2 regions of the Curtobacterium sp. AC268 genome follow, and region 2 is predicted to be linked to the other one. Evidence: riboswitches for the same ligand, from Rfam matches in the RefSeq annotation. Region 2 holds a riboswitch; the other holds the start of a gene.
What was found. Region 2 has a riboswitch for thiamine pyrophosphate ahead of ACZZ9K_RS15560 (ECF transporter S component). Riboswitches for the same ligand answer to the same signal wherever they lie in the genome.

Region 1: it holds a riboswitch for thiamine pyrophosphate, as region 2 does, so the genes downstream of both, thiM (hydroxyethylthiazole kinase) here and ACZZ9K_RS15560 (ECF transporter S component) in region 2, are expected to answer to the same signal.

Annotation. Positions count from the first base shown of each region.
Region 1 is NZ_OZ409878.1:40,592-46,839, forward strand. Features, by position in the region: gene thiE (thiamine phosphate synthase) at 1-419, opposite strand, end outside; gene thiM (hydroxyethylthiazole kinase) at 416-1,282, opposite strand; TPP riboswitch at 1,271-1,366, opposite strand; gene ACZZ9K_RS00210 (NUDIX domain-containing protein) at 1,428-2,330, shown strand; gene ACZZ9K_RS00215 (phosphotransferase enzyme family protein) at 2,434-3,180, shown strand; gene ACZZ9K_RS00220 (winged helix DNA-binding domain-containing protein) at 3,177-4,253, shown strand; gene ACZZ9K_RS00225 (J domain-containing protein) at 4,425-5,360, shown strand; gene ACZZ9K_RS00230 (hypothetical protein) at 5,360-5,734, shown strand; gene ACZZ9K_RS00235 (RNA-binding S4 domain-containing protein) at 5,728-6,090, opposite strand; gene ACZZ9K_RS00240 (putative acetyltransferase) at 6,124-6,248, shown strand, end outside.
Region 2 is NZ_OZ409878.1:3,278,976-3,285,223, reverse strand. Features, by position in the region: gene ACZZ9K_RS15575 (MFS transporter) at 1-295, shown strand, start outside; gene ACZZ9K_RS15570 (nucleoside/nucleotide kinase family protein) at 405-989, opposite strand; gene ACZZ9K_RS15565 (ATP-binding cassette domain-containing protein) at 982-3,543, opposite strand; gene ACZZ9K_RS15560 (ECF transporter S component) at 3,546-4,184, opposite strand; TPP riboswitch at 4,179-4,290, opposite strand; gene ACZZ9K_RS15555 (hypothetical protein) at 4,374-4,694, opposite strand; gene glgX (glycogen debranching protein GlgX) at 4,823-6,248, shown strand, end outside.

The sequences.
Region 1 (6,248 bases), 3.2 Mb from region 2:
CCGAGCAGGTCCACGGTGCCGCGGGGGAGTCGTTCGACGGCAGCCAGGTGCGCGAGCGTGTTCGCCGTGAGGCCCACGTGGGCGTCCGCTCCGAGCAGGGCGCGGGCGACCGTGACGGGGACGTCGGACTGGCCGAGGTGCACGCCCGCGACCCGGTGTCCCGCGTGCCGTGCGGCGAGGACGACGTCGAGCCGGTCGTCGACCACCACCCTCGCGCGGTCCCCGACGGCGTCAGCGACCGCGGCGGTCAGGGCGAGCAGGTCACGCGCCGAGGCGTCCTTGTCCCGCACCTGCACGATCCGGACCCCGGCGTGCACGGCGGCGCGGACGACCCCGAGCACCCCGATGCCGTGCCGGTCGGCCAGGGCACCGTCGGTCACCAGGTAGACGCCGAACCCCGCAGACTGCAGCTCGCTCACGCCGACACCGCCCGGGCGTCGACCGCAGGAGCGGCCTCGAGGGTGATCCGGGCCTCGCGGACGACGTCCTCCGGGGTCAGCGACGCCAGCCGGTCGAGGAACAGCGGCTGGAAGGTCCCCGGTCCGCCGGCGTCCCGCGCCGCGAGTTCCGCGGCGATCGTGTGCACCGCGGTGGCGGCGACGGCAGCGGCCCCCGCGTCCTCCGGCGCGACCGACGTGAACGCGGCGACGACCGCGCCGAGCGCGCACCCACCACCGGTGATCCGCGTCAGCAGGTCGGTGCCGTTCGCCACCCGGACCACACCGATGCCGGGCGCGACCAGCAGGTCGACCGCACCCGAAACGGCCACCGCGGCCACGAGCCTCCCGTCCGAAGCAGCGACGGACGCGACCCGGGCGTCCTCGGTGCCCACGGTGCTGTCGACCCCGCGGCCACCGGCCGATTCGCCGAGCAGGGCGAGCACCTCGGACGCGTTGCCCCGCAGCACCGTCGGGTGCAGCGCGAGCAGGTCACGTGCCAGGGCGGTCCGCACCGGCAGCGAACCGACGGCCACCGGGTCCAGCACCCACGGGGTGCCCGCGTCACGGGCCGCGTGCACGGCCTCGAGCGCGGCGACCCGCGGTTCGGCGTGCGGGGTGCCGGTGTTCACCAGCAGGGCATCCGCGACGCGGGCGAACGGCCCCGCCTCGGTCGGCACGTCGACCATCGCGGGCGAGGCCCCGAGCGCGAGCAGCACGTTCGCCGTGACGTTCTGCACGACGGTGTTCGTGATGCACTGCACCAGCGGGGCCCGGGCACGCACAGCCTCGAGCAGTTCGGCGGTTCGGTGGGCCCAGGCAGGGGAGGGCGCAGCGGTTTCCATGGACGATCCCTTCGCGAGTACGAGCTCGAGCAGGTTCGACGGGTGTGATCTCAGCCGCTGGATGCGGCACCCCGTGTCTCGAGCGACACCGTACACGACGCCCGGTGACCACTTCGAGGCCCGCTCCGGGCACCGTGTGCCAGGGTTGGACCGTGCCAGATGCAACGCCCCCGGGCCCCCACCCGGCCCCCGCGACCCCGGCGACGCCTGGGCGGTCGGCCCCGACGGCACCAAGGCGTGGGGACGCTTCGGCGCTGCCGGCCTGCTCGTCGACGACGGCGCCGGCCGCGTGCTCCTGCAGCACCGCGTCGAGTGGAGCCACCACGGCGGCACCTGGGGCATCCCCGGCGGCGCACGGCACCAGGGCGAAGCAGCCGTGACCGCCGCCCTCCGCGAATCCGCCGAGGAAGCCGGTGTGCCCGACGACGCGATCGCCCTGCGCCACACGGCACTGCTCGACCTGGGGTTCTGGACCTACACGACCGTCGTGGGGCGCGCCTCCCGACCCTTCGAACCCGTCATCGCCGACCGCGAGAGCCTCGCCCTGTCGTGGATCCCGATCGACCAGGTCGACGACCTGCCCCTGCACCCCGGCTTCGGCAGGTCGTGGCCGGCGCTCCGCGCCACCGTCGCGACCACACCGCACGTCGTCGTCGACGCGGCGAACGTCGTCGGCAGCGTGCCCGACGGCTGGTGGAAGGACCGAGCCGGCGCCGCGTCACGCCTGCTCGCACAGGTGTCGGCGCTCGCCGCGGGCGGGGTGTCCGCGTCGTTGCTGGACCTGCCGTTCGCGCGGTGGTGGCCGCGGTGGACCGTGGTGCTCGAGGGGGAGGCCCGGGCCGCTGCGGACGTCGCCGCCACGGGCGCTGTCGACGTCGTCCGTGCTCCGGCCTCCGGCGACGACGCGATCGTCGAGTCCGCGCGGGCCGCGGTGCAGGCCGGCGACGGGCCGGTCGTCGTCGTGACGGCCGACCGCGAACTCCGCGACCGCGTCGAGGCCCTCGGCGCGGTCGTCCACGGGCCGTCCTGGTTGCGCGACCAGCTGTAGCCGCCCGGACCGCCGTGTTCTGGATGGTCGCGGAGCGGCCGTCGGTCGCTGCCGGTACGCTGGCCCTCACGTCAACGGAGACGCAACACGCAGGAGGTTCCCCTTGGAGCGCATCACCAGGGCCGACGACCGAGTCCACCGCCCCGCCGGGCCGTGGACCCCCACGGTGCACCGGCTGCTCGCCCACCTGCACGAGCAGGGGTTCGTCGCAGCCCCCGAACCGATCGCCCTCGGTGACACCCTCGAGACGGTCTCGTTCGTCCCGGGCGTCGCTGGGGAGTACCCCTGGACCGAGGACATCGCCAGCGAGGCAGCCCTCGTCACCAGCGCCCGCCTGCTCCGCCAGTTCCACGACGCCGCCGCCAGCTTCCCGCGCAGCGCCACCGACGACGTCTGGTCCCAGGCCGACCGTGCCCCGGTCGAGACGATCGTGCACGGCGACTTCGCCCCGTACAACTGCGTCTACGACGGCATCGCCGCCGTCGGCCTGATCGACTTCGACACCGCGCACCCCGGCCCCCGCGTCTGGGACGTCGCGAGTGCCGTCTACCGGTTCGCGCCGTTCACCACCGGCGCTGTCGAGGGATCGACCGCCCCCGGTCTCGACGAGCGGCTCGCACGGGCCGCCGAGTTCTGCCGCGCCTACGCCCTCGACGACCGCTCCCGCAGCGTCCTGGCCGAGACGATGATCGCGTCCCTCGTCGCCCTCGTCACGACGATCGAGCACGAGGCCGCCGCCGGCAACCCGAAGTTCGTCAGCGACCTGCAGCACGGTCACGCCGACCTGTACCGCGCCGACGTCGCCTACCTGGAGCAGCACGCCGACGCGGTCACCGCCGCCGTCGCGTGACCACCGGCCCCGCACGGCTCCGCACGGCGCGGTTCGCGGCGCAGGGCATCGCGGCGCCCGGGCTGGGACCCGCCGAGGTCGTCGAGCGGATGCTGGCGGTGCAGGGGCAGGACCTCGGCCAGGTGCTCTGGGCCATCGGGGTCCGCGCTCCCGGATCGACGCGGGACGACGTCCGCGAGGCCTTCGACCGCGGGGAACTCGTCCGCTCGTGGCCGATGCGGGGCACCCTGCACGCCCTGCGCCCCGACGACCTGCGACTGCTGCTCTCGCTCACCGCCGAACGGACGCTCCGCACGATCGCCCGACGCGCCAGCGAGCTCGGCATCGACGACGCCCTGCTCGGCCGGGCCCGGGATGCGACGATCGCGGCCCTGGTCGGTGGCCGTACGCTGGTCCGGGATGACCTGTTCGCCGCGTTCCGCGCCGCCGGCATCGACCCGGCCGGAGGTCGCGGCTACCACCTGGTCCTGCAGCTCGCGCAGGAACGCCTCGTCGCCTGGGGTCCCACCGCCCACGTGGGGCAGGGGCTCGTGCTGCTCGACGAGTGGGCGCCAGCCGTCGCTGACCCGCCGGACCGCGACGAAGCCCTCCGCCGGGTCCTGCTCGGGTACCTGCGCGGCCGTGGCCCCGCGACCGAGGCCGACGCCGCGAACTGGACGAAGCTGCCGCTCGGCGACCTCCGCCGTGCTCGGGCCGCGGCGGGGGACGCGGTGGAGGACCTCGGCGACGGGCTCCTCGCCCTCGCCGACCGGCCGGCAGCCGCACGCGTCCCCACCGGGCACCTGCTCCCCGGGTTCGACGAGTACCTGCTCGGGTACGCCGACCGGTCCGCGCAGCTCGACCCCGCCCACGCCGACCGGGTCGTCCCCGGGGCCAACGGCGTGTTCCTGCCGATGGCCGTCGTCCGGGGTTGCGTCGTCGGCACCTGGAAGCGCACCGAGCGCCGGGCCGAGCACCTCGTCACCATCGCACCCTTCGGCGTCCTCGACACGTCGTCCGTCCGTGCGCTCGAGACGGCGGCCGCGCGGCACGCGGCGTTCCTCGGAGCGCCGGTCGTGACCACGGTGGTCTGACGCGACCACCTGCGGATCGTGTGCCGAGGCTGCCCGGCCGCACCGCTCCTCTCCCCACCGGCACGGCCGCCCCGCCGCTGGCGTCGGTGCGGAACCGGCGGCGTGGGCCCAGACCGTACCCAGCAACCATGCGGCGGACTCCGACACTGCCTCCGGTAATGTCGCAGGGCCATGACGGACAGCCCGGCCGACGCCACCCCCTACGAAGTCCTCGGCGTCCCCGCGACGGCTGACGACGACGCGCTCCGCCGCGCCTACCGGCGGGCGGCCCGCGAGACGCACCCCGACCTCGGCGGCGATGCCCAGCGCTTCCGCCAGGTCCAGCTCGCATGGGAGCGCATCGGCACGCCGGAAGCCCGGCGCGCGTACGACATCGGGTCCCGCGCGTCGGCTTCGTTCGGTGCTTCCGGCTCGACCGGCAGGGGCGACACCGGTCGCGACGCCTACGCACCCCCGGCAGCGCGTCGCGACACCCGCCCCCGGGCGCGGTCCCACGGACACCCCGGTGGTCGGTCGCGCGAGGTCTTCCTGCAGGCCGAGCGCGAGTGGGTCGGCCTCGGCGACCCCATCGAGGACCCCTACGACCCCACGCTCATCCGCTCCGCGCCCCGGCACATCCGACGGCTGCTCGCCGAGGCCCTGGCGGAAGAGGCGACCGCCCTGATCGTCTCCGACATGGGGATCGGCGTCACGGTGTGGCACGACCTCGACGCCGGGGCCGAGGGCAAGCTCGACCACGCCGTCCTGACCCCGAGCGGACTCTGGGCCGTCGAGTCGATCGACTGGGGCGCTCCGGTCCGCGTCGAGCACGGCGAGATCGTCGGCGAGACGCTCGCGCCGGGGGAGCGACCCGTCAAGGAACTCGTCCGCGCGGCCCGCGCCGTGCAGAAGCAGACCCGGGTGCGGTTCTCCGGGCGGCTGCTCGTCGTGCCGGACGCCGCCGTCACCGAGGACGTGCAGCTCGTCGGCTCCCCGAAGAAGCCCACCGCGCTCGTCGTCCGCCGCAGTGCGCTCGCCCAGGTGCTGGGCGGCGTCTGGTCGCCGGCCGGTTCGGTCGACGTGTTCGAGATCCGCGACCGCCTGCAGCAGACCGTCCGCTTCGTCTGATGTCCGCGTCGCACGTCGTGGTCGAGATCGGCGGCTGGGAGCACGAGTGCTGTGGCCCGGCCGTGGAGATCGGCGACGTCGTGGAGTACTGGGTCGTCTCCGCGGACGGAGCACGGCGGTTCGGCGAGGTCCGACACGACTCGGCGCGGACGCAGTCGATCCGTGGACGGGTCGTCGAGCTGTACGCGGTCGGCCGTGACGGACGGGTGGCGATCGAGCGGGTGCCGAGCGGTTCGGCCCTGTGCGGTTCCGACGAGGACGACGACGGTCACCTCGAGGCCCGCTGGACCGGGCAGCCGGTCACCGTCGAGTGGGACGGCGAGACGGAGTTCGAAGTCGTCATCGACCCGTACGGCAAGCCGAAGCGTCAGTAGCCGCGGAGCTTCTCGAGGTCGCGGCGCTCCCGCTTGCTCGGCCGTCCGGCACCGCGGTCGCGCATCGGGACGAACCCGGCCTCTTCCTTCGACAGCCGCGGCGGGGTCCTGTCCTCGAAGTGCTTCGCGGCCTCGGGGGCGCTCGTGCGCTTCAGGATGATCCCGGTCACCACGACGATGCGGTCGAAGCCGTTCTGGCGCACCCGCACCTCGTCGCCGGGGCCGATCGGTTGCGCCGGCTTCGCGCGCTCCCCGTTCACCCGGACGTGACCGGCCTTGCACGCGGCGGTCGCGGCCGACCGGGTCTTGGTGATCCGGACGGCCCAGATCCAGCTGTCGACCCGGGCCTTCTCCATGCCGACACTCTAGGCGGCCCGTACCCTGGGGCGGTGCATGCGGACGAACAGGCGGCGATCGCCCGGGCCCGTGCGCGCGGGGTGCTGCGCGACGCCGCGATCGGCGACCGCCTGGTGGTCCGGTCGCACCACGGGGACGGCGCGCAGGACGCCCTCGG
Region 2 (6,248 bases):
GTGGTTCGCGGAGCAGTTCCCGACCGGGCGGCGGTACTCGGGGATGTCGCTCGGGTACCAGATCGGGTCGATCTTCTCGGTGGGGCTGACGCCACTGCTGGCCGCGGTGTTCGTGCAGCTCGGGGGCGGGTCGCCGTGGATCCTGTGCGGGTACCTCGGGGTGTACGCGGTGCTGACGATCGTGGCGGCGGTGTTCGCGGTGGATCCGCGGGCGGTGGCGCGGCGGGAGGCGCGGGCGGGCGCGGGCGCGGGCGGCGGCGCGGGCGCGGCGGGCGCGGGTGGCGCTGCGGGCTGACGTTTCGCGCTGGGCGACAGTTCTCGCCTTCCGAAGGCCGTGAGGAGTCGCTGAGCGCGAAACCTCGATGCTCGCCGCCGGCCGCCGCGGGGCGGCTCGGGCCCGCGCCCTACGTCCGCAGGACCACGTCGGCCAGGGCAGCCGGGTCCTCGGCGGCGATGAAGGCCTGTTCCTGCGCGGCCCAGCGGTCCCACTCGCGTGCGAAGACCTCGCCGTCGCGGCCGATCGCCCGGTCCCACCGCACGGCGTCGTCGGCCTCGAGCCACACCCGCAGGGACGCCAGCGGCGCCGACGCCCGGGACAACGCCCCGCAGCCCTCGACCACGATCGGCAGGTCGGGGTCCACCGACGCCCAGTCCGCGGGCGCGTCGGCCGCCCAGTCCCAGCGTCGGTACCCGCTCGGCGCTCCGAGGACGTCCGTCACCACGGCATCGGCAGCCGCGCGCAGGCCGTCCCACCCCGGGTACAGGTCGTCCAGGTGCACGAGCTGCGCACCGAGCTGCTCCGCGACCTGTGCTCCGAGGGTGGTCTTGCCCGTGCCGGACCGGCCGTCGATGAGCACGACGGCGCGCCGGCCCGTGGCAGCGGCGACACCGGCAGCAGCAGCGGCCAGGCCGGGGGCGAGGTCACCGGCGGTCGTACCCGTCGCGCGCTCGCCGTCCGTCGTGCCGGCTGCAGGCGTCGCGTCAGGCACGCCACGTCCCCACGCTCACCGCGACGGCGATCGACACCACGCCGATGCCGACCAGCACCGCCACCGTCGCCCACTCCGGCCCGGCGAACCGTGCGACCCGCGCCCAGGTCCGCCGTCCGGGAGCACCGAACCCCCGTGACTCCATCGCCACCGCCAACGTCGTCGCCCGGCGCAACGCGAGCACGAGCAGCGCGAACGCCATGGTCGCTCCGCGGCGGAGCCGCCCGGAGTCCGCGAGTCCTCGGGCACGCCGGGCCATCGCGAGCTGTCGCCAGTCGTCGACGAGCAAGGTCATCATCCGGACGGCGGCGAGCGCTCCGAGCACGAACCGCGCGGGCAGCCGGAGCACCTGTGCGAGCCCGTCGGCCAGGTCGGTCGGGTCGACCCGTACGAAGAGCGCGATGGCCGGCACGCCCACCGCGAGGACCCGGAGTGCCGTCGCCAACGCGAGTGCCAGCGACCCGTCGGTGACGTGCGCGAACCCGAGGTCGAACCACTCCCGCCCCGAGGGCCTGCCGTACAGCGCGATGCTCACCGCCGTCAGCGGCACCGCGACGAGCACCGGTGCGAGTCGGAGCAGCAGGGTCCGGACCGGCAGGCGCAGGAGCGGCAGCAGCACGAGTTCGAGCGCCAGGGCGACGGCGGCGGAGACGACGTCGAGACTGAGCACCAGGCAGACGCCGAGGGCGAGCACACCGATCAGGGAGGCGACCGGCTGGACGCCGGGGATGCCGGTCGCGCGGGTCGGCAGCGGTCGTCGCGCCGGGTCCGTCCGGTCGGTTCCGTCCGCCGCATCCGCCGCATCCGCCGCATCCGCCGCGTCCGTCCGGTCGTCCGTGTCGGTCCGGTCTGGAGGCCCGGGGCGGCTCCCGGCTGTCGGTCCCGTCTCCGGGACGGTCGCGACTGACGGCCCCTGGTCGCGCCCGGCGGTCCGGGCGCCGTCCGGCCCGAGCACGACCTCGTCGGCGTCGAGTGCCCGGACGAGATCGCGGTCGTGGGTGACCGCCACCACCGAGGTGCCATCGTCAGCCAGGGCCCCGAGCCGCCCGACGACGGCCTGCCACGTGGCTCGGTCCTGGCCGGAGGTCGGTTCGTCGAGCACGACGACCGGCGGCCGGGCTGCGATGACCGAGGCGATCGCGAGTCGTCGTTGTTCGCCCCCGGACAGGGTGAAGGGGTTGGCGTCGGCCAGGTGTGCCAGCCCGAACTCGTCGAGCAGCGCGGTGGCTCGTTCGGCGGCGTCAGGCGCATCGAGTGCTCGGGGGCCGGCCTCGATCTCCTCGCGGACGGAGCGGGCGACGAACTGGTGCTCGGGGTCCTGGAACACCGTGCCGATCCGGGCGGCGAGTTGGCGGCTCGTCCAGGTGTGCGGCGCTGCGCCGAGACCGTCGGCGAGGGTGTCGGTGGCGTCGAGCTCGCCGGCGGCCGGTGCCAGCAGGCCCGCGAGGGTGAGCCCGAGCGTCGACTTGCCGACGCCGTTCGGGCCGGTGACCGCGAGGACCTGCCCTGCCCGGAGCCCGAGGTCGATGCCGTTCCCGACCGATTGCTTCCCCCGTGCCGTGCCGAGCCCCCGGGCTTCGAGCAGCACCGCCGCAGCGTCGTCACGCGCCCCCTCGCCGAGCGCCCCCTCGCCGAGCGGGCGGAATGCCGCGGTCGCGCCGCCGGACGCCCCGGGCATTTCGCCCGCTCGTCCGAGCGCACGCCGCAGCTGACGGGCCGAACCACGCGCCGGCTCGGCGCCGGGCACCCAGACCCCGGCCGCCGTGAGCGCCGCGCCGTGGTCCGCCAGCACCCGGGCCGGCGGACCGTCCGCGACCACGCCGCCGCCTGGTTCGAGCAGCACGAGCCGATCGACCAGGTCCAGCCAGGTGCCGATCCGGTGCTCCACCACGAGCAGCGTCGCCCCGGTCTCGTCGAGCAGTGCCCGGACGGCGTCGTGCACCTGCGCCACGCCGTCCGGGTCGAGGTTCGCGCAGGGTTCGTCGAGCACGAGCGCACCCGGCCGCATCGCGAGCACGCCCGCGAGCGCCAACCGCTGCCGCTGCCCACCGGACAGCTGGGCGGTGGAACGGTCGAGCGGCAGGTCGAGGCCGACGACGTCGAGCGCCGTCCGCACCCGGTCCCAGGTCTCGTCGCGGGGGACGCCGGCGTTTTCGCAGCCGAAGGCCACGTCGTCGCCCACGCGGGACATCACGGTGTGTGCCTCGGGGTCCTGCATGACGAGACCGACACGCCCGCGGACCGCGCGGGGTTCGGCCTCGTCGACCAGGAGTGTCCCCTGGACCGACGCAGCGGTGTCGTCGGTGGCGTCGGGCTCGTCGGGCAGCACGCCGGCCACCGCTCGCAGGAGCGTCGACTTGCCGGCGCCGGACGGACCGACGACGGCGACCCGCTCCCCCGGTTCGACGGTCAGGTCGACGTCACGGACGGCCCAGGCGTCTCGCTCCGGGTACCGCCAGCCCCAGCAACGGAACACGATGCGCGCCCCGCGGACGCCGGCACCTGCGCCGGCGTCGCCGCCGGTGGAAGGGGACGTCGCCGACGGAGCGCGCACGGTCACACCAGGGCGCGGGGCTCGCGGCGGCTGTGCTCGCGGCCGGCCGCGAAGGACGACAGCACCCCGGTGCGGGCGAGAGCCCGGACGATGAGCCACGAGCCCGCCCCCGCGATCACGGCACCGGAGATCACGGCACAGATCACGTAGACGACCTTGAAGGCGACGTCGAGCCCCGGGTACCAGAGGACGGTGTCGTTGATGCCGAGCGCGAGGCCGGCCGCGGCACCGGCGAGCACGACGACCGGCAGGCGGTAGACGCGGTACAGGAACAGCGCGAGGACGATCTCGGCACCGAGGCCCTGGACGAGTCCGGCCTCGAGCGTGAGCCATCCCCACTGGGTGCCGAACAACGCCTCGACCGAGGCGGCGACCATCTCGCCGTAGAGCGCGGCGCCGGGCTTGCGGACGACGATCGCGACGATCGGTCCGGCGAGCAGCCAGACCCCGCCGAACAGGGCCTTCGTGCCGGGGAGCACGAGGTCCATGACGGCGCTGATGGGCTCGTAGCCGAACTCCCAGAGCCGGAAGACGACTCCGAGGGCCACCGCGAGGACGCTCGCGACGACGATGTCGACGACCCGCCAACGCAGCGATCGCCGCGGAGCGGTGGTGACGGTTGTGGACGTGCCTGAAGGCATGCTGCTGACTCCTCCCTGCGCCGGCATGATCCGGATCAGGTTCGACGGTCGGAGCGCCGATCGCTCCCTCTCAGCCCGGCGGTCCCGGACTCCCGTGTGTGTGCCAGCAGTCTAGACGCGGTCGCGACCGCGTGACGCAACGGGAGGCCCGTGGCGGCGTCGCCACGGGCCTCCCGTTGCGTCAGGTGGTCACTTCTTGAGCGCGCGCACCAGCTTGCGGAGGACACGCCCGGCCACCCACACGAAGGGGATGCCGACGACGATCAGCGAGATCGGGTTCGGCTCGAACACGAGGTCCTTGCCCGGGCGGCGGACGTAGGCGCCGACGGGGGCCGACAGGCCGCCGCCACCGCCGCCACCGTTCTCGTCGTCCCCGCCGCCTCCGAAGCCGAACCAGCTGACGGACACGGGGATGAGGGTCTGGTCGCCGACCTCGACGGGTTCTCCGTAGTTCGTGGAGACCCCGAGCGGGCGGACCTGGTCTGCGATCTTCGAGACGATGTTGGCCATGCGCGCGACGCTACTCGTCCGTTCCTCCACAGGCCGCGGGGCGCATCACGCATCCACAGCTGGGGCTTGTCTGCGGACGCGGACGAGCGCCGCCGATATGTTGGCCGCACCCACACCTGGAGGACCGTTTGCACACCTGGCCCGGAAACCCGTACCCGCTCGGGGCGACCTACGACGGGAGCGGCACGAACTTCGCGCTGTTCTCCGAGGTCGCCGAGCGCGTCGAACTCTGTCTGTTCGATTCCGACGGCAACGAAGAATGCGTCCGCCTGCTCGAGGTGGACGCCTACGTCTGGCACGCATACCTCCCCAACATCGGCCCCGGGCAGCAGTACGGCTTCCGCGTGCACGGCCCGTACGACCCGGACTCCGGCGCGCGCTGCAACCCGTCGAAGCTCCTGCTCGACCCGTACGCCAAGGCGACCAGCGGCGAGATCGACTGGGACCAGTCGCTCTTCTCGTACACGTTCGGCGACCCGGACTCGACCAACGACGAGGACTCCGCGTCGCACATGATGAAGGGCGTCGTGATCAACCCCTTCTTCGACTGGCAGGGGGATCGTCCGCCGCGCACGCCGTACGGCGAGACCGTCATCTACGAAGCACACGTCAAGGGGCTCACCGAGACCCACCCGGACGTGCCGGAAGAGCAGCGCGGCACCTACGCCGGCGTCGCCCACCCGGCGGTCATCGAGCACCTGCAGCGCCTCGGCGTCACCACGCTCGAGCTCATGCCGGTGCACCAGTTCGTGAACGACTCGACCCTGCAGGACAAGGGGCTGTCGAACTACTGGGGCTACAACACCATCGGCTTCTTCGCGCCGCACTCGGCGTACTCGTCGTCGGGCGACCAGGGCCAGCAGGTCCAGGAGTTCAAGACGATGGTGCGCGAGCTGCACCGCGCCGGCATCGAGGTCGTCCTCGACGTCGTCTACAACCACACCGCCGAGGGCAACCACCTCGGCCCGACGCTGTCGTTCCGCGGCATCGACAACGCGGCCTACTACCGCCTGGTCGACGACGACAAGAAGTTCTACATGGACTACACGGGCACGGGGAACTCGCTCAACGTCGGGCACCCGCACTCGCTGCAGCTCATCCTCGACTCGCTCCGCTACTGGGTGACCGAGATGCACGTCGACGGGTTCCGCTTCGACCTCGCCTCGGCGCTGGCCCGCGAGTTCTACGAGGTCGACCGGCTGTCGGCCTTCTTCGAACTGGTGCAGCAGGACCCGATCGTGTCGCAGGTCAAGCTCATCGCCGAGCCGTGGGACGTCGGCCCCGGTGGCTACCAGGTCGGCAACTTCCCGCCCCAGTGGTCCGAGTGGAACGGCAAGTACCGCGACACGGTCCGTGACTTCTGGCGCGGCGAGTCGTCGACGCTCGGCGAGTTCGCCTCGCGGATCTCCGGCTCGGCCGACCTGTACGAGCACGACGGCCGCACGCCGAAGGCGAGCATCAACTTCATCACCGCGCACGACGGCTTCACGCTGTACGACCTGGTGGCCTACAACGAGAAGCACAACGAGGCCAACGGCGAGGACAACAACGACG